2 regions of the Cronobacter universalis NCTC 9529 genome follow, and region 1 is predicted to be linked to the other one. Evidence: predicted binding sites of a transcription regulator. Region 1 holds the regulator's gene; the other holds the start of a gene.
What was found. The regulator LexA, encoded in region 1, represses DNA repair genes until DNA is damaged. The targets are predictions, from matches to a motif close to TNCTGTATGTACATACAGNA.

Region 1 (3,416 bases):
TAAAGAGATCCTGGCGCGCAGGGAGGCGCGGGCCGACAGCGGCGAGGCGCTGGCGGGCGAAATGCATACGCGCCACGCGGGCCAGTTTCTGGGCGATGCGCTTGTCCGTACCGTGTTCGGTCGCCATGCGGCGCAGCGACACCGGCGGCGAGAAACGCACAAAGCTGTCGCGACCAAGCCAGGAGACCGCGAAGAATTTCTGAATGCCGTTCAGCATGCGCAGCGGCGGGTTTTCCTCGCCCTTTTCGCGCCCCGGCGAGCGGCCGAACATGACCGACACCGGCACCATCTGGACGTCGAGATCCGGGTTGCTGCGGTGCAGGTCGAGATAGTTGTGGAACAGCTTGATCGACTCTTCCTTCGGCGTGTAGTAAGTAAACACGCGGGGGCCGCCATGGATAAACACATAGCGCGGCAGTTCGGTGCCGTCGATAACCAGTGGTTCCAGCGGGTCCGGCAGATCGTGCTCCAGGCACTGGGCGCGCAGCGTCAGGAGATCCGCCTTCGAGTTATACGGCAACACATACATGATGGGGCGTGACGTATCGAGCCCAAGTTCGGGGCAGGGCGCCGCCGGGATGGACTTGCTTTTTACCAGCACGCTTAATGGTAAATTAAGTAATTTGTAGTAAATTCGTGGCCAACCGGACATAAACGATGTAAAGCCTCTGGTTAATAATGCAATTGCGGCGCAAGAATATCAGAAACTCCGTAGAATTTCTGTGGTGCTTCTTTATCGAAGCGCATTAGCATTGACGCCTGAATTTAAAAAAGGTTTCTTGTCATGGCCAACAACACCACGGGGTTAACTCGAATTATTAACGCTGCCGGCTATTCCTGGAAGGGATTACGCGCCGCCTGGAAAAATGAAGCCGCATTTCGCCAGGAAGGGGTTGCCGTAATAGCCGCCATTCTTATCGCCTGCTGGCTGGATGTCGACCCGATCACCCGCGTCCTGCTGATTGGCTCCGTGACGCTGGTTATGATCGTTGAGATCCTCAACAGCGCCATCGAAGCGGTCGTTGATCGCATCGGCCCTGAATTTCATGAACTTTCCGGGCGCGCCAAGGATATGGGCTCCGCCGCGGTCCTGCTGTCGATTATCCTCGCGCTGGTCGTGTGGGTCACGCTGCTCTGGCAGCATTTGCGATAAGTTTTCCAGAAATCGCGAAAGAAGCGCTTTTTTAACCGGTTATGGTTTTAAAATCACCTTTAGCTGTATATACTCACAGCATAACTGTATATGCACCCAGGGGGCGGAATGAAAGCATTAACTACCAGGCAACAAGAGGTGTTTGATCTCATTCGGGATCACATCAGCCAGACCGGCATGCCGCCTACGCGTGCGGAAATCGCGCAGCGTCTGGGTTTCCGTTCGCCAAACGCGGCGGAAGAGCACCTCAAAGCGCTGGCGCGCAAAGGGGTTCTTGAGATTGTCTCCGGCGCGTCGCGCGGTATTCGTCTGCTGCAGGAAGAAGAAACCGGCCTGCCGCTTGTAGGGCGCGTCGCGGCAGGTGAGCCGCTGCTGGCCCAGCAACATATCGAAGGCCACTATCAGGTCGATCCTGGCCTGTTTAAGCCGAACGCCGATTTCCTGCTGCGCGTTAGTGGGATGTCGATGAAAGATATCGGGATTATGGACGGCGACCTGTTAGCGGTTCATAAAACGCAGGATGTGCGCAACGGCCAGGTTGTGGTCGCGCGTATTGACGATGAAGTGACGGTAAAACGCCTTAAAAAACAGGGCAATGTCGTTGAGCTGCTGCCAGAGAACAACGAGTTCAAACCGATCGTTGTCGATCTGCGCGAGCATAACTTCTCTATCGAAGGTCTGGCGGTCGGCGTGATCCGTAACGGCGAATGGCTCTGAGGCCTTTCCCGGCTGCCTGACGCCGCATTACCGTAACTGGCCCGCCCCGGTTACGGTAATGACCTCTCCCGTCTGCTAAAGTCTGCATATTTTTTCATCATCGCGTAACGGCATCGGAACGCCATATGCCCTTTCTCACTTCTACCGATAAAGCTCTCTGGCGCCTCGCGCTGCCAATGATTTTCTCCAATATCACCGTGCCGCTGCTGGGCCTGGTGGATACCGCCGTGATTGGCCATCTCGACAGCCCCGTGTATCTGGGAGGCGTCGCGGTTGGCGCAACCGCCACCAGCTTCCTGTTTATGCTGCTGCTGTTCTTACGTATGAGCACCACCGGGTTAACCGCCCAGGCGTTCGGCGCGCGCGATCCGGCGGCGCTGGCCCGCGCGCTGGTGCAGCCCATGGCGCTGGCGCTTATCGCCGGTGTGCTGATTATCGCGCTGCGCGAACCGCTGATTCATCTGGCGCTGCATATTACCGGCGGCAGCGACGCTGTGCTGACGCAGGCCCGGCGGTTTCTGGAGATTCGCTGGCTCAGCGCGCCCGCGTCGCTTGCTAATCTGGTGCTGCTGGGCTGGCTGCTGGGCGTTCAGTACGCCCGCGCGCCGGTTATCCTGCTGGTGGTCGGTAATCTGCTTAATATCGCGCTTGATCTCTGGTTCGTCATGGGGCTTGGCCTTAACGTCCAGGGCGCAGCGCTGGCGACGGCGATAGCGGAATACGCGACGCTTGGCATTGGTCTTATGATGGCGGCCCGCGTGCTGCGCCTGCGCGGCATTACCCCGGCGATGCTGAAAACCGCCTGGCGCGGCGGCGTCGGCAGGCTGCTTAAGCTTAACCGCGACATCATGCTGCGCTCGCTGCTGTTGCAGATCTGCTTTGCCTCCGTCACCGTGTTTGGCGCCCGGCTTGGCAGCGATATTGTCGCCGTTAACGCCATTCTGATGACGCTGTTAACCTTCACGGCTTATGCGCTCGACGGCTTCGCCTACGCGGTGGAAGCGCATGCCGGGCAGGCCTTTGGCGCGCGGGATAAATCGCAACTGCGCAGCGTCTGGCGCGCGGCGTGCCGACAGGCAGGCATGGTCGCGCTGGCGTTCGCGCTGCTGTATGCCGTGGCGGGGCAGTATATTGTGTCGCTGTTAACATCTTTGCCGTCGTTGCAGGCGCTGGCGCAGCCCTATCTCTTCTGGCAGGCGATCCTGCCGGTAGTCGGCGTCTGGTGTTATCTGCTGGACGGCATGTTTATCGGCGCGACGCGCGGGGCGGAGATGCGCAACAGTATGGCTGTCGCGGCGCTCGGTTTTGGCCTGACGCTGCTCACGCTGCCGCGGCTTGGCAACCACGGTCTGTGGCTGGCGCTCACCGTTTTCCTGGCGCTGCGCGGATTGTCGCTCGGTTACTTATGGCGTCGCGGGCGTCTTTTGCACTAAGTTTTCCTGATGTATCACATCGCCGATAAAAGAAAATTTGTCGGCTCCAGCGCTTCGTTATGGTTAAAGATTCTGAATATCCCGCCGGGGGTAAAATTGACGTCTAAAATGAG
Region 2 (3,416 bases), 1.9 Mb from region 1:
ATTCCGTGGCTGGGGGCCGAGCCTGACGTGACGCCTGCCGCGCAGTGGATCGATCTCAGCAAACTGGCGCGCTAGGGCGTTATCCAGTGCATAAGTCGCGCATCGGTTAACTGCGCCGCGCTGCCGCGGGCCACGGCGCGCCCGCGGTGCAGCAGACAGAAGCGATCCGCCACCCGACGGATAAACGACAGGTGACGCTCCACCAGCAGCAGGCTCATTCCCCACTCGCGGTTAAGCCGCGTGAGCAGATCCGCAAGCCGCGGAATAAACGTCTGCCCGAGGCCGCGCGTCGGCTCATCCAGAATCAGCAGCCGCGGGCGCGTCACCAGTGCCTGGGCGAGCGTCAGCTGGAGCGCGAGCTCCGGCGCGAGCCTGGAGGCCTGCGCGTGGCGGTTGGTCCAGAGCGTCGGGAACAGATCAAACACCGGCTCCGGGCTCGTCGCGATCTCAGGCTGCGCGCGCAGCGCGATATGCAGATTCTCCTCCACCGTCAGCTGTGAAAAATAGCGCCGCTCCTGCGGCACGTAACGGATGCCCAGCGCCGCGCGGGCGTCCGCGCCGACGCGCAGCAGCTCCTGCGGCGCTTGTCCGGCCTCGCGCCAGAGCATGCTGCCGCTCTTAACCGGCAGATAACCTGCCACGCAGTTCAGCAGCGTGGTTTTTCCCATGCCCGGCGCGCCGATAACGCAGGTGCACTCGCCGGGCAAAAGATCGAGGCTGACGTCCCACAGCGTATGCTGCGTGCCGTAAAAGTGGTTAACCGCGTGCAGACTTAACATGGCGCTTCTCCTTCAGACAGGGTATCGGAAAACAGCTTGGGCGCAGGTGTTCTGACGCCCGCATACGCAGTGACTTCCCCGGCCTGCCCGCGCGTCCTGCTGTCGCCTCCCGCCAACGGCGGGAAGAGGGTGTAGTTCCGGTAAAAGGGATACTGCAATTCTCTTGCCAGCCAGTGAAAACCCCTTCGATCGCGCCGGAAATTGAGACTAAACCTGAACGCGCGGCGAACGGGTAGTGCGTTATCCTGGGAAAAGCCGGGCGGCGTGCACATTTTAAGTGCTGCGGATGGCGTGCTTTTGGTGCAGCGTGGCGCAAATGCAAAGCAGAAATGTGTGAAAAGGATCGCGAAAGGCGCGGCGCGGAAAGCAAGCAAAATTCGTCAAAACAAGGCGGGAAAATTTTTTTCTGAGCCAGGCGCGGGCGGCCAGGGCGAACCGGCGACGCGGCGCGCTTTCAGGGCTGAACGCAGTTATCCACTATTCCTGTGGATAACCTTGTGTATTAGAGTTAGAAAACGCGCCGTAAGCGAGAGCCGATGCGGCTTTCACCCGATCTGGCGCGAAAGCCGTCTTTTCAGGAAAACCATTTAAAATTAACAGGTTAATTAAAAGCAAGCGCTGAAGGAAAAGTGTCATCTGCTGCAACAAAAGTATCACAGCCTCGCTTGACAAATGTTAAAGGATAAAAATTTCTGGGGATAACCGCCCTCATGTAGTGTTTTATCCGGCGCACGGGCAAATTTGCTTCATACCAGATGGTAAAAATGCGGTATGACCAAAATCCGCTAACCTGCTACTGATTTTATATCCAGTATTTAGCGCTGGCAAAAATCGCTGTGGCGAGTAAAATTAACGCTCTGTCCCGCGCAAATCTTCATCAGGTGTTTCTTCATGAGCAAACCGTTCAAACTCAATTCCGCTTTCAAACCTTCCGGCGACCAGCCAGAGGCAATCCGCCGCATCAAGGAAGGGCTGGAGGACGGGCTGGCGCACCAGACGCTGCTGGGTGTGACGGGCTCGGGGAAAACGTTCACCATGGCGAACGTCATCGCCGATTTGCAGCGCCCGACGATGGTGCTGGCGCCTAACAAAACGCTGGCGGCGCAACTCTACGGCGAGATGAAAGAGTTCTTCCCGGAGAACGCGGTGGAATATTTCGTCTCGTACTACGACTACTACCAGCCGGAAGCCTATGTGCCGAGCTCCGACACCTTTATCGAAAAAGACGCCTCGGTGAACGAACACATCGAGCAGATGCGTCTGTCGGCCACCAAAGCGCTGCTGGAGCGGCGCGACGTGGTGGTGGTGGCGTCCGTTTCCGCTATCTACGGCCTTGGCGACCCGGATCTCTACCTGAAGATGATGCTGCATCTCACCAAAGGGATGATCATCGACCAGCGCGCCATTCTGCGTCGTCTGACGGAGCTGCAATATACCCGCAACGACCAGGCGTTTCAGCGCGGCACCTTCCGCGTGCGCGGCGAAGTGATTGATATCTTCCCCGCGGAATCGGACGAGCTGGCGCTACGCGTCGAGCTGTTCGACGAAGAAGTCGAGCGCCTGTCGCTGTTCGACCCGCTGACCGGCACCGTCGATTCGATCATCCAGCGTTTCACCGTCTACCCGAAAACGCACTACGTCACGCCGCGTGAGCGCATCGTACAGGCGATGGAAGAGATCAAGGTGGAGCTGGCGGAGCGTCGGCAGGTGCTGCTGGCGAATAACAAACTGCTGGAAGAACAGCGTCTGACCCAGCGTACCCAGTTCGATCTCGAAATGATGAACGAGCTGGGGTACTGCTCCGGCATCGAAAACTATTCGCGCTATCTCTCCGGCCGGGGCCCCGGCGAAGCGCCGCCGACGCTGTTTGACTATCTGCCGGCGGATGGCCTGCTGGTTATCGATGAATCGCACGTCACCATTCCGCAGATTGGCGGGATGTTCCGCGGCGACCGCGCGCGTAAAGAGACGCTGGTGGAGTATGGTTTCCGTCTGCCGTCAGCGCTCGATAACCGTCCGCTGAAGTTTGAAGAGTTCGAGGCGCTGGCGCCGCAGACGGTGTATGTATCGGCGACGCCGGGCAACTATGAGCTGGAAAAATCGGGCGGCGAGATTATCGACCAGGTGGTGCGCCCGACCGGTCTGCTCGATCCGATTATCGAAGTGCGCCCGGTGGCGACCCAGGTGGACGATTTGTTGTCGGAAATCCGCAAGCGCGTCGCTATCAACGAGCGCGTGCTGGTGACGACGCTCACCAAGCGCATGGCGGAAGATTTAACCGAGTACCTGGAAGAGCACGGCGAAAAAGTGCGCTATCTGCACTCGGATATCGATACCGTGGAGCGTATGGAGATTATCCGCGATCTGCGTCTGGGCGAATTCGACGTGCTGGTGGGCATCAACCTGCTCCGTGAGGGGCTGGACATGCCGGAAGTGTCGCTGGTGGCTATCCTCGACGCCGATAAAGAGGGCTTCCTGCGCTCCGAGCGTTCGCTTATCCAGACCATCGGCCGCGCGGCGCGTAACGTGAACGGCAAAGCGATTCTCTACGGCGATAAAATTACGCCGTCGATGGCGAAGGCGATTGGCGAAACCGAACGCCGCCGTGAGAAACAGCAGGCGTATAACGAAGAACAC

Region 2: uvrB (excinuclease ABC subunit UvrB) is a predicted target of LexA. The motif match lies at 1,574-1,593, and genes of this name have one in related genera.

What each region holds. Positions count from the first base shown of each region.
Region 1 covers NZ_CP012257.1:3,816,151-3,819,566, reverse strand. The annotation lists gene plsB (glycerol-3-phosphate 1-O-acyltransferase PlsB) at 1-652, opposite strand, end outside; gene AFK65_RS17580 (diacylglycerol kinase) at 785-1,153, shown strand; gene lexA (transcriptional repressor LexA) at 1,262-1,870, shown strand; gene dinF (MATE family efflux transporter DinF) at 1,996-3,303, shown strand.
Region 2 covers NZ_CP012257.1:1,384,001-1,387,416, forward strand. The annotation lists gene bioD (dethiobiotin synthase) at 1-75, shown strand, start outside; gene AFK65_RS06335 (ABC transporter ATP-binding protein) at 72-779, opposite strand; gene uvrB (excinuclease ABC subunit UvrB) at 1,671-3,416, shown strand, end outside.